Linked DNA regions of Luteitalea sp. TBR-22. The protein of the gene in region 2 interacts with the protein of the main gene of each other region in a pairwise test. Links are inferred from orthologs where the notes say so. Each region holds a gene or a part of one and is shown on either strand. Other genes may lie near its edges.

What was found.
Region 1: the proteins of rplL (region 2) and TBR22_RS13015 interact in binary tests that used the Escherichia coli proteins (3 or more experiments, as listed by UniProt). The link is inferred for Luteitalea sp. TBR-22 from one-to-one orthologs.

What each region holds. Positions count from the first base shown.
Region 1 is NZ_AP024452.1:3,154,236-3,161,243, reverse strand. The notes cover bases 868-4,862. They hold TBR22_RS13015 (DNA polymerase III subunit alpha), read left to right. Parts: upstream 868-1,170; coding sequence 1,171-4,662; downstream 4,663-4,862. Other genes in these bases: TBR22_RS13010 (acetyl-CoA carboxylase carboxyltransferase subunit alpha), read left to right, coding at 4,674-4,862; guaA (glutamine-hydrolyzing GMP synthase), read left to right, coding at 868-1,163. In the rest of the region: more of guaA, read left to right, coding at 1-867; more of TBR22_RS13010, read left to right, coding at 4,863-5,645; single-stranded-DNA-specific exonuclease RecJ, read left to right, coding at 5,674-7,008. UniProt on the Escherichia coli protein: DNA polymerase III is a complex, multichain enzyme responsible for most of the replicative synthesis in bacteria. This DNA polymerase also exhibits 3' to 5' exonuclease activity. The alpha chain is the DNA polymerase catalytic subunit.
Region 2 is NZ_AP024452.1:4,556,116-4,561,904, forward strand. What follows is about bases 1-2,776. They hold rplL (50S ribosomal protein L7/L12), read right to left. Parts: upstream 1,694-2,776; coding sequence 1,307-1,693; downstream 1-1,306. Other genes in these bases: rpoB (DNA-directed RNA polymerase subunit beta), read right to left, coding at 1-1,140; rplJ (50S ribosomal protein L10), read right to left, coding at 1,853-2,377; rplA (50S ribosomal protein L1), read right to left, coding at 2,389-2,776. Also shown: more of rplA, read right to left, coding at 2,777-3,090; rplK (50S ribosomal protein L11), read right to left, coding at 3,194-3,619; transcription termination/antitermination protein NusG, read right to left, coding at 3,653-4,219; preprotein translocase subunit SecE, read right to left, coding at 4,216-4,512; rpmG (50S ribosomal protein L33), read right to left, coding at 4,738-4,887; tuf (elongation factor Tu), read right to left, coding at 5,069-5,789. UniProt on the Escherichia coli protein: The binding site for several of the GTPase factors involved in protein synthesis (IF-2, EF-Tu, EF-G and RF3). Is thus essential for accurate translation.

The DNA.
Region 1 (7,008 bases), 1.4 Mb from region 2 along the record:
CGGTGGCCGACATGCCGCCGGGGTTCTCGCTGCTGGCCTCGACGCCGAGTTGCCCGATCGCGGGCATGGCCGACGAGGCGCGCGGGTATTACGCCGTGCAGTTCCACCCCGAGGTCACCCACACGCTGCAGGGCCAGGCGATCCTCACGCGGTTCGTGCGCGACATCTGTGGCGCGCGTGGCGACTGGCGGATGGGCGATTACGTGAGTGAAGCCGTGGCGCGCATCCGCGAGCAGGTGGGGCAGGACGAGGTCGTGCTCGGGCTCTCGGGCGGCGTCGACTCGAGCGTCGCGGCGGCGCTGATCCACAAGGCGATCGGCGATCAGCTCACGTGCGTGTTCGTCGATCACGGCCTGCTGCGGCTCAACGAGGCCGAACTGGTGATGCACATGTTCGCGGGCCGGTTGCACGCGAAGGTGCGGCACGTCGACGCGCGCGCCCAGTTCCTGGGGCACCTCGCCGGCGTGACCGACCCCGAGGCCAAGCGGAAGATCATCGGCCGCGAGTTCGTCGAGGTGTTCCAGCGGGAGGCCGCCGCGCTGACGCAGGCCAAGTGGCTGGCGCAGGGCACGATCTACCCCGACGTGGTCGAGTCGGGCGGGGCCAAGACGAAGAAGTCCAAGACCATCAAGAGCCACCACAACGTCGGCGGCCTGCCCGAGACGCTCGGCCTGCGGCTGCTGGAGCCGCTGCGCGAGTTGTTCAAGGACGAGGTGCGCGAGCTCGGGGTGGTGCTGGGCCTGCCACCGGAGATGGTCTATCGGCACCCGTTTCCGGGACCCGGCCTCGGGGTGCGGATCCTCGGCGAGGTGAAGGCCGAGTACGCCGACCTGTTGCGTCGCGCCGACGACATCTTCATCCACGAGTTGCGGCACACCATCGACGAGGCCACCGGCAGGACCTGGTACGACCTCACGAGCCAGGCCTTCGCCGTGTTCCTGCCGGTGCGCAGCGTCGGGGTGATGGGCGATGGGCGCACCTACGAGCACGTCGTCGCGCTGCGGGCCGTGCAGACCAGCGACTTCATGACCGCCGACTGGGCGCCGCTGCCGTACCCCTTGCTCAAGAAGGTGTCCAGCCGGATCATCAACGAGGTCCGCGGGATCAATCGCGTCGTGTACGACGTCAGCAGCAAGCCCCCGAGCACCATCGAGTGGGAGTGACGCGCGCGTGAAGGACTTCGTCCACCTCCACCTGCACACGGAGTACTCGTTGCTCGACGGCGCGTGCCGCGTCGACGAGCTGATGAAGGAAGCCGCGCGCCTCGGCATGCCGTCGCTGGCGGTGACCGAGCACGGCAACATGTTCTCGTCGGTGGTCTTCTACGACACCGCCAAGAAGCACGGCGTGCGGCCGATCCTCGGCTGCGAGGTCTACGTCGCGCCCGGCGACCGCCGCGACCGGAGCGGGGTGCCCGGCGAGACCCAGAACCATCTGGTGCTGCTGGCCGAGAACAACGTCGGCTACCACAACCTCATCAAGCTGGTGTCCTCGGGCTACACCGAGGGCTTCTACTACAAGCCCCGCATCGACAAGGAGTTGCTCCAGCAGCACAGCGCCGGCCTCATCGGCCTGAGCAGCTGCCTGAAGGGCGAGGTCGCCGAGGGCATCTACAAGGACAAGATCGACAAGGCGCGCACCGCTGCGGGGCAGTACGCCGAGATCCTCGGCAAGGGCAACTTCTTCCTCGAGATGCAGTACCAGGGGCTGCGCGAGCAGAAGATCGTCAACGACAGTCTGCCGTCGCTGGCCCGTGAGCTCGACCTGCCGATGGTCGTCACCAACGACGTGCACTACCTGCGGCACGGCGACCACAAGCCGCACGACATCCTGCTGTGCATCGGCACCGGGAAGTCCGTCAACGACGCACACCGCCTCAAGTACGGCTCCGACGAGTTCTACCTGAAGACCCCCGAGCAGATGTGGGAGCGGTTCGGTGAGTATCCGGACGCGCTGACCAACACCGCGCGCATCGCCGAGCGCTGCCACGTCGACCTCGACTCGAAGGTCTACCACCTCCCGAACTTCGACGTCCCGGAAGGGGAGACCCTCGACGATCACTTCGAGCGCATGACGCGCGAGGGCTTCGCCGCGCGCCTGCCGCGCCTGCGCGAGCTGATGTCGCGCGGCGCGCTGCGCCACACGCTCGAGGAGTACGAGACGCGACTCGACTACGAGATCGCGATGATCAAGAAGATGGGGTACACCGGGTACTTCCTCATCGTCTGGGACTTCATCCGGTACGCCCGCGAGCAGGGCATCCCCGTCGGGCCGGGCCGCGGCTCGGCGGCCGGCAGCGTCGTCGCCTGGTGCCTGCGCATCACCGACGTCGACCCGATCGAGTTCGACCTGATCTTCGAGCGCTTCCTGAACCCGGAACGCGTGTCGATGCCCGACATCGACATCGACTTCTGCGAGCGACGCCGCGGCGAGGTGATCGACTACGTCACGCGCAAGTACGGGCGCGAGAACGTCGCCCAGATCATCACGTTCGGGACGATGAAGGCCAAGGCCGTGGTGCGCGACGTCGGGCGCGTCATGGACATGACCTACGCCGAGGTCGACAAGGTCGCCAAGCTGATCCCGCCGGCCCTCGACATGACGCTCGAGAAGGCACTTGTCGAGAACCCGCTCCTCAAGCAGCTGCGCGACAGCGACCCGCGCGTCAAGGACCTGCTCGACATCGGCCAGCGCCTCGAGGGGATGACGCGGCACGCCTCGGTGCACGCCGCCGGCGTGGTGATCGCGCCGCGGGCGATCACCGACTTCGCGCCGCTGTACAAGGGGGCGCGCGACGAAATCGTCACGCAGTGGGCGATGAAGGAAATCGAGAGGATGGGGCTCCTCAAGATGGACTTCCTCGGCCTCAGCACGCTGACGCTGATCGACGACGCGCTCAAGGAGATCACGCGCACGACCGGGCAGGTCCTCGACATCGACGCGATCCCGATGGACGACGCCAGGACGTTCCAGCTGTTTGCCGAGGGGCAGACGGCCGGCGTGTTCCAGTTCGAGTCCTCGGGCATGCGCGAGGTGCTGCGCAAGGCCAAGCCGTCGCGCTTCGACGACCTCATCGCCCTCAATGCCCTGTACCGGCCCGGCCCGCTCGGCGCCGGCGTGGTCGACAGCTTCGTCAACCGTCGCCACGGGCGCGAGGAGATCACGTACATGGTCCCGCAGATGGAGCCCATCCTGCGCGACACGTACGGGGTCATCGCGTACCAGGAACAGGTCATGCGCGTGGCGCGCGACGTCGGCGGCTTCACGATGGGCGAGGCCGACCTGCTCCGCAAGGCCATGGGGAAGAAGGACCCCAAGGTCATGGCGGCGCAGCGCGACCGGTTCGTGGCGGGCGCCACCGCCAACGGCCTGTCGGAGAAGAAGGCCGGCGAGATCTTCGACCTGCTGGCGTACTTCGCCGGCTACGGCTTCAACAAGTCGCACTCGACCACCTACGCGCTGCTCGCGTACCAGACCGGCTACCTGAAGGCCAACTACCCGCGCTACTTCATGGCGGCGTTGCTGACCATCGAGGCGCAGAACACCGACAAGCTGTCGCAGTACCTCGGCGAGTGCCGCGACCTGGGCGTGCCGGTCCTGCCGCCCGACGTCAACCTCAGCCAGTTGCCCTTCACGGTCGAGCCTGAGGGCGTCCGCTTCGGGTTGACGGCCGTCAAGAACGTCGGCGAGGGGGCGATCCTGTCCATCCTCAGGGTCCGGCAGGAGCAGGGGGGACGCATCGAGTCGCTCGCCGCCCTGTGCGAGCACGCCGACCTGCGTCTGGTGAACAAGCGCGTGCTCGAGAGCCTGGCCAAGGCCGGGGCGCTCGACTCGCTCGCCCCGCCCCACGAGCCGATCGCCTCACGCCGGGCCCGCCTCTGCGCCGCGATCGACAGGGCCCTGGAGCAGGGCAACCGGCTGCAGAAGGACCGCGACCGGGGCCAGACGCAGTTGTTCGCCGCCCTGCTCGGGGGCGACGACGGCGACGAGACGCCGGCGGCCGACCTCGCCCTGCCCGATGCGGAGCCCTGGCCCTCGGCCCAGGTGCTCGCCTTCGAGAAGGAGGCCCTCGGCCTGTACCTCTCGGGGCACCCGCTGGCGGCGCACCAGGACGACCTGGCCAAGGCCGGCGCCCGGCCGATCGGCCAGTGCACCGAGGCGATGGCCGACGTGCTGGTGGGCGGCATCATCAGTGGCGTCCGGCAGGTGAAGACCAAGAAGGGCGACCGCATGGCGGCCTTCATGCTCGAAGACCTCGACGGTGCGCTCGAGGTGGTGGCCTTCCCCGAGACGTTCCGCCACCACGCCCCCCTGATCGAGAACGACCGCATGGTCCTGGTGCGGGGCAAGCTGGAGGCCGGCGACGACAGCGCGAAGATCCTGGCCAGCGAGATCAAGCCGCTTTCGTCGCTGAACGAGACGCTCTCGCGCGAGGTCGCCATCGCCCTGCGCACCCCCTCACGCCGGACCATCGAGGACGTGGCCGACATCCTGATGCGCCACCGCGGCGACAAGCGCGTGCGCCTCGATCTCGAGGTGCGCGACCTGCCGCGGCCGATGCGCGTCCGGCTGGACCTGCTGGCCGTGCAGGTGCGCGCCTCCGAGCAACTGGTGGCCGACCTCGAACGCGTGTGCGGCGTCGGGGCCGTCAAATTGCGGTAACCTGACTCGTCATGCCCGTGGACAGCCTCGAGTTCGAGGAGCCCGTCGCCGCCCTCCTGAAGGAGATCGATCACCTCACCGGCCAGCCCTCGACGCCGGAGCGCGCGGGCGAGATCGCCCGCCTGCAGGCGCGAGCCCGGCAGGTGCGCCAGGACATCTTCGCGCGGCTGACGCCGTGGCAGCGAGTGCTGGTGGCGCGCCACCCGCAGCGCCCCTACCTGCTCGACTACGCAGCCCGGCTCTGGCCCGGGTTCACCGAGATCCACGGCGACCGCCGCTTCGGTGACGACCAGGCCATCGTCGCCGGCTTTGCGCAGTACCACGACCAGCCGGTGCTGATCGTCGGCCACCAGAAGGGCCGCGACACGAAGCAGAAGATCGCCCGCAACTTCGGCTACGCGCGCCCCGAGGGCTATCGCAAGGCCCTCCGGGCGATGCAGATGGCCGCCAAGTTCAAGCGACCGATCATCTGCCTGGTGGACACCCCGGCCGCCTACCCCGGCATGGAGTCCGAAGAGCGGGGCATCGCCGAGGCGATCGCCCTGAACCTGCGCGAGATGGCCGTGCTCGACACGGCGATCGTCGTCGTGGTCACCGGCGAGGGCGGCAGCGGCGGCGCGCTCGGCATCGCGGTCGGCGACACCGTGCTGATGCAGGAGTACGCGGTCTACAGCGTGATTCCGCCCGAGGGCTGCGCGGCGATCCTGTGGCGCGACGCGGCCAAGAAGGTCGAGGCTGCCGACGCGCTGAAGATGACCGCCCCGGACCTGGTCGGGCGTGGCATCTGCGACGGCATCATCCCCGAGCCGCTCGGCGGCGCCCACCAGGACTACGACGAATCGGCACGCCGGCTCGACGAAGCCCTCTGGCCCGCCCTGCAGCAGGCGATGGGGTGGTCGTCGGCCGAGCGGCTCGACCGCCGCTACGAGAAGTTCCGCCGCATCGGCCGCGTCGGCGCCGAGATCGCCGGGTCGGCTTCCTGATCGGGTCCCCGCTCGGGACCCCCTGTCCATGCGCACGTTGATCTGGGACCCCGTCGTGTGTGACGAGACGGCCGCGCAGTCGCTGGCCGCGGCCCTCGACGTGTCTCCGGTCGTCGCCCGCCTGTTGTGCCATCGCGGCCACGGCGACCCCGAGGCAGCGCACCGGTTCCTCCACCCGGAACTGTCGCAGCTCTTCGATCCGTACCGGCTCGCCGACATGCGGCCGGCGGTCGAGCGCCTCTGCGCGGCGCTCGAGCGGCGCGAACGCATCGCCATCCACGGCGACTACGACGTGGACGGCGTCACCTCCACCGTGATCCTGCGCCGGGCCCTCGAACTGCTCGGCGGCGACGTCACGCACTTCATTCCCGAGCGGCTGCGCGACGGCTACGGGCTGCAGGTGCCCGCGGTGGAGCGCCTGCACGCCGAGGGGGTGCGCGTCATCGTGTCGGTGGACTGCGGCATCCGCAGCGCCGAGGCGGCCCGCCGCGCCCGGGAGCTCGGTGTCGACCTGATCATCACCGACCATCACGAGCCCGAGGCCGAGATCCCGGCGGCGCTGGCCGTGATCAATCCCAAGCGGCCCGACTGCACGTATCCGGACAAGCACCTGGCCGGCGTCGGTGTGGCGTTCAAGGTGGTGCAGGCGCTCTGCCAGCGCTTCGGGCGCGAGAAGTGGCTGCCGGCGTTCCTGAAGCTGGCCGCGATCGGCACGGTCGCCGACGTGGTGCCGCTGGTCGGCGAGAACCGCATCATCGCCAAGCTCGGTCTCGAGCGGCTCTCGCAGGGCCCGCACACCGTCGGCCTGCGGACGCTGCTGGAGTCGGCCGGCCTGCAGAACAAGGCCATCGACGGCTTCAACGTGTCGTTCGTGATCGCGCCGCGCATCAACGCCGCCGGCCGCATGAGTACGCCCGACCTCGCGACGCGCCTGTTGCTGGCCAGCGACGAGACGCAACTGGAGGAAGTGCGGCGGCTCGCCGAGCAGCTCGGCGAGGAGAACGCGCGGCGGCAGGCCTACGAGGCCGAGATCGTCGCCGAGGCGAGGAAGCAGGTGGAGACCGACATCCACGTCGGTGCCCACAACGTCCTGGTCGTCGCCGGCGAGGGCTGGCATCGCGGCGTCATCGGCATCGTCGCCTCCAAGCTGGTGGACGCGTTCTACAAGCCGACCATCGTGCTGTCGGTCGAGGACGGCCTCGCGCACGGGTCCTGCCGCTCCATCCCGGCCTTCGACATGCTCGGCGCGCTGGACACCTGCGCCGACCTGTTCCACAGGTACGGGGGACACAAGCAGGCGGCCGGCCTGACGATGGACGCCGGGCGCATCCCGGAGTTCCGCGAGCGCATCAACGCCCACGGA
Region 2 (5,789 bases):
CTTGAGCGTCGCCGACAGCACCGGCCCGACTTCGTCCTTCTCGGGGAAGAAGATGTCGATGCGCTCGATCTGCTTCTCCTGCGCCATCGCGATGACGCGCGCCGAGAGCTCCTCGTTGGCCTCGAGCAACACCTCACCCGACGCCGGGTCGACCACGTCGGCCGCCGCGTAGGGCTGCTCGCCCTCGAGCTGGCTCAGGTCGACGGGGACCTCGGTGATCCCGGCGTGGCGCAGCGCGCGGATCGCCGCCTTGGTGATCCGCTTGCCGCGCGTCAGGGCCACCTCGCTGCCGGGGATGGTCATGTCCTCGCCGGCGCGCCAGTCCACCGGGCTGTCGTTGACCGCCCACAGGACCTGGTCGCCCTTCAGGTGCAGCGAGTCGATCGAGTAGAACGCGCGCAGCATCTCGTCGGCGTTGCGCAGGCCGAGGGCCCGCAGGAACACCGTGCCGAGGAACTTGCGCTTGCGGTCGATGCGCACGTACAGCAGGTTCTTGCTGTCGTACTCGAACTCGACCCACGAGCCGCGGTACGGGATGAGCTGCCCGATGAACAGCGTCTTGTCTTCCGTGTGGAAGAAGGCGCCCGGCGACCGGTGCAGCTGCGAGACGATGACGCGCTCGGTGCCGTTGATGATGAACGTCCCGTGATCGGTCATCAGCGGGATGTCGCCGAAGTAGACCTCCTGCTCCTTGATGTCGCGGATGGTCTTGGCGCCCGTCTCGGGGTCCTTGTTCCAGACCACGAGGCGGATCGTCACCTTGAGCGGGATCGCATACGTCATCCCGCGCTCGAGGCACTCGTTGATGTCGTACTTGAGGTTGAGCGCCATGCGGCGCCCGCCGATCTCGTGGACCAGCCCCCGAGCCTCATCGCCCCAGCCGCACTCGTCCCAGTTGCCGATCGAGTACTCGATGAACTCCAGCGAGGAGTTCTCGCGGAAGTCCGAGATCGGGAACACGGACTTGAACACGGCCTGCAGGCCGACGTCCTCGCGCTCGGCCGGCAGCGTGTACATCTGCAGGAACCGGTCGTAGGACTTCTTCTGGATTTCGATGAGGTTGGGAATCGGGACCGTGGTCCGGATCTTGGAAAAGTCGATGCGCTCGCGGTAGACGTTCTTGGCCAGGCTGCTGCTCATACTTCTCGATTCCCCCGGGTCGGTTCCGCCACGAACCACCCGTCGCACGAGGTCTTCGGAGGCAAATCACACAAATGGCGAAAGCCGCGCGGCCCTGACGGCCCGACCTGGCGGGGTCGGGCACGCCTCGAGGGGCACACGCGGCTCGCGAACAAGCCGGACCGTGCTACTTGATCTCGACCTTCGCGCCGGCCTCTTCGAACTTCTTCTTGATCGCGTCGGCCTCTTCCTTGGGCACGCCTTCCTTGATCGCCTTCGGCGCGCCCTCGACCAGATCCTTGGCTTCCTTCAGACCGAGCGAGGTCACTTCGCGGACGGCCTTGATCACGTTGATCTTGTTGGCACCGGCCTCGAGGAGGACGACGTTGAACTCGGTCTTCTCCTCGACAGGGGCCGCCGCCGCTGCGCCGCCCGCAGCCGCCACCACCACCGGGGCCGCCGCCGCGGCCGAAACGCCGAGTTCCGACTCGAGCGTCTTGACGAGCTTGGACAGCTCCATCACCGAGATGTTCTTGATGTACTCGACCACCTGATCCTGCGTCACGTCTGCCATTGTCCGAATCTCCTTACTGTCGACTATCAGCGCTCTGCGTCCGGCTTTCAGCTATCAACGGTCTCCATCGCTGACGTTCCGCATGACCGGGACACAGCAGATGCCTGATAGCTGACAGCGACCTCGTGTATGACCGCCGGCCGCGCCGGCGATCCCTCCCTACTCGCCCTTCTTCTTCTCCACCTGCGACAGGACGTTCATCAGGTCCCGCGGCGCCGCGCTCAGCACGCTGACGATCTGGACCATCGGGGCCTGCAGCAGGTACAGCAGCTTGGCGTACAGCTCGGGCTTGCCCGGCATGTTCGCCAGTTCGTTCACGGCGGGACCCGTGACCACGTCGCCCTGCACGACCGCCGCCTTCAGCACGAGGGCCGGGGCCGTCTTGGCAAACGTCGTCAGCACCTTCGCGAGCGCGACCGGATCGTCGCCGCTGAAGGCGACCGCCGTCGTGCCCGTGAAGTGGGGCGTGAGCGCCTCGAAGGGCGTGCCCGCCATGGCGCGGCGAGCGAGGGTGTTCTTGACCACCTTGTACGAGCCCTGCACGGCCCGCACCTGCCGGCGCAGTTCGGTGACCTCGGGGACCTTCAGCCCCTTGTACTCCATCACGATCAGGCTCTCGGCCTTCCCGAAGGATTCCGTGAGCTGGCCGAGTTCCAGTTGCTTGTCAGCGCGAGATACAGCCATGGTCTCTCTCCCTACTTGACGAGCGACTCGACATGCGAGGTGTCGATCGCCACGCCGGGGCCCATGGTCGAGCTGACCGTCAGGCTCTTGAGGTACTTGCCCTTGGCCGCCGCGGGCTTCGCCTTCATCACGCTGTCGAACAGGGCGTGCGCGTTGGCCAGGAGGTTCTCGGTCGGGAACGACACCTTGCCGATCGGCGCGTGCACGATGCCGGTCTTGTCCACCCGGAACTCGACCTTGCCCGCCTTGATCTCCTGCACGGCCTTGGTGATGTCGGTCGTGACCGTCCCCGTCTTCGGATTGGGCATCAAGCCGCGCGGGCCGAGCACCTTGCCCAGGCGCCCCACCGCCCGCATCATGTCGGGCGTCGCCACGACCGCATCGAAGTCGGTCCAGCCGCCCGAGATCTTCTCGACCAGTTCCTCGCCGCCCACCGCATCGGCGCCGGCGGCTTCCGCCTCGCGCTGCTTCTCGGGATTGGCGATCACCAGCACCCGCTTGGTCTTGCCGAGCCCGTGCGGCAGCACCACCGTGCCACGCACCATCTGGTCGGCATGCTTGGGATCGACGCCAAGGCGCATCGCGACCTCGACGGTCTCGTCGAACTTCGTGTACTTCAGCTTCTGGATGAGGGGAATGGCCTCATCCAGCACGTACGGGCGCTCCTCGACCTGCGCGCGCGCCGCCGCGTACTTCTTCCCGGGAGTGGGCATGTGCTACCTCCGTGGTGCAGTCGGCCGACGAGCGGCCTCCCACGTTGTGTCGAATCCCCGTAATTTGAAATGTGAAACCTCAAATTGCGCGGGGTACCACCTGTCAGCCGACGACGTCGAGGCCCATCGAGCGGGCCGTGCCGGCCACGCTGCGCATGGCCGCGTCGAGCGACTCGCAGTTCAGGTCGGGCAGCTTCAGGCGCGCGATCTCCTCGACCTGCGCCTTGGTCACCGTGCCGACCTTGTTCTTGTTCGGCTCGGCCGAGCCCTTGGGCACGTTCGCGGCGCGCTTGAGCAGCACCGGAGCGGGCGGCGTCTTCAGCACGAAGGTGTACGACCGATCGGCGTACACCGTCACCACCACGGGGATGATGAGACCGTCCTGGCCGGCGGTCTTCGCGTTGAAGTTCTTGCAGAAGTCCATGATGTTGACGCCCTGCGGACCGAGCGCGGTCCCGACAGGGGGCGCCGGCGTTGCCTTGCCGGCGGCGATCTGGAGCTTCACGAGTGCTTGAACCTTCTTGGCCATGTGTCTTCGAACCGTCCCTGCTGCGTTCCGGGCCTAGAGCTTCTCGACCTGCAGGAAGTCGAGCTCCACCGGCGTGGACCGCCCGAAGATCGTCACCATGACCTTCAGCGTGCTGCGCTCGGTATTGACCTCGTCCACCGTGCCGTTGAAGTTGGTGAACGGCCCCTCGTTGATGCGCACCTGGTCGCCCTTCTCGAAGTGGTACTTCGGCTTGGGCTTCTCGGCACTCTCGCGCACCTGCGCGAGGATGTTGTCCACTTCTTCGCGGGTCAGCGGCGTCGGCTTGGCGCCCGCTCCCACGAACCCGGTGACCTTCGGGGTGTTCTTCACCACGTGCCACGCGTCGTCGGTCATCTGCATCTCGACGAAGAGATAGCCGGGGAAGATGCGCTTGCGCATCTCGGCCTTGCGGCCGCTGCGCATCTCCATGACCGTTTCCTGCGGCACGAGGACCTCGCCGAACTTGTCCTCGAGGCCGTAGGCCTGCACGCGCTGCTCGAGCGACTCCTTGACCTTGTTCTCGAAGCCCGAGTACGTGTGGACGATGTACCAGCTGAGCGACGGCCCCGGCGATGCCGCGCCTTCCTGCACCTCGCTCATGCCGCCCCTCCGAAGCTGCGGAAGATCCACTCGACGAGCTTGTTGAAGGCTGCGTCGACCGCGAACAGGTAGATGCCCATCACCAGCGAGAAGGCGATCACGACGATGGTCGTGGCCTGCACTTCGCGCTGCGTCGGCCAGGTGACGCGCCCGACCTCCTCGCGCACCTTGGCAAGGAAATCCTTGCCGCGCGCCCACCAGCCCAGCGGGCCGGCGGTCGCCACCACGGGCGTTTCCGCCTCGCGACGGCCTGCCTGTGCGTCCTTGACGTTGTCCACCATCGCGGTCTTCACGCTGCGGTTCCTTCAGTGCAGACGCCCGGGCGCGCATCGCAGTCGAGGCGATACGCGCTCGGGCCGTCCACCGGCGGGTGTGGCAGGCCAGGAGGGACTCGAACCCCCAGCCCCCGGTTTTGGAGACCGGTGCTCTGCCAATTGAGCTACTGGCCTGTGCAACTCCGCCACCGGACCCGGCCGGTGGCAACCAACCCTGAGAGCACACGCCGGACCAATCCGGCGCTACTTGCTCTCCTTGTGCTCCGTGTGCGACTTGCAGAAGCGGCAGAACTTCTTCATGTGCAGCCGCTCGGTCGTCTTCTTCTTGTTGCGCGTCGTGCTGTAGTTGCGACGCTTGCACTCGCCGCACGCGAGCTGAACGATGTCTCTCATGATCGTCTTCTCAACTTCCGGACTACTGGCTCAGGGCTTCGGGCTCAGGGCTCAGGGAGCTCGCAGATGCTGCGGCCTCTGGAGGGTTTCTGAGTCTTGCGCCGAGAGCCGTGAGCCGTTGTCCAGACGGCCGGCTCGGAGAGCCGGCCCTACCCGGTAAGTCGCCGGCGCCGCCGGCGACTTACTGAAGAATCTCGGTGATCGTGCCCGCGCCCACCGTGCGGCCACCCTCGCGGATGGCGAACCGCAGGCCCTTCTCCAGCGCCACCGGCCCGATGAGCTCGATCTCCATCGTCACGTTGTCGCCCGGCATCACCATCTCGACGCCCTCGGGCAGCTTCGCCACGCCGGTCACGTCGGTCGTCCGGATGTAGAACTGCGGACGATAGCCGTTGAAGAACGGCGTGTGCCGGCCGCCCTCTTCCTTCGTGAGGACGTAGACCTCGCCCTTGAACTTGGTGTGCGGCGTGATCGACCCCGGCTTGGCCAGCACCTGCCCACGCTCCACGGCTTCCTTGTCGATGCCGCGCAGCAGCGCCCCGATGTTGTCGCCCGCCTGGCCCTCGTCGAGCAGCTTCTTGAACATCTCGACGCCGGTCACCACCGTCTTGCGCGTCGGGCCGAAGCCGACAATCTCGATTTCCTCGCCGACCTTCACCTTGCCACGCTCGACACGCCCGGTCACCACCGTGCCTCGGCCCGAGATCGAGAACACGTCCTCGACCGGCATCAGGAACGGCTTGTCGATCTGGCGCTCCGGCAGCGGGACGTAGTTGTCGACCGCCTCCATGAGGTTGTCGATCGTCTTCTCCCACTCCGGGTCGCCCTCGAGCGCCTTGAGCGCCGAGCCGCGCACGATCGGGATCTCGTCACCGGGGAACCCGTAGCTCGAGAGCAGCTCG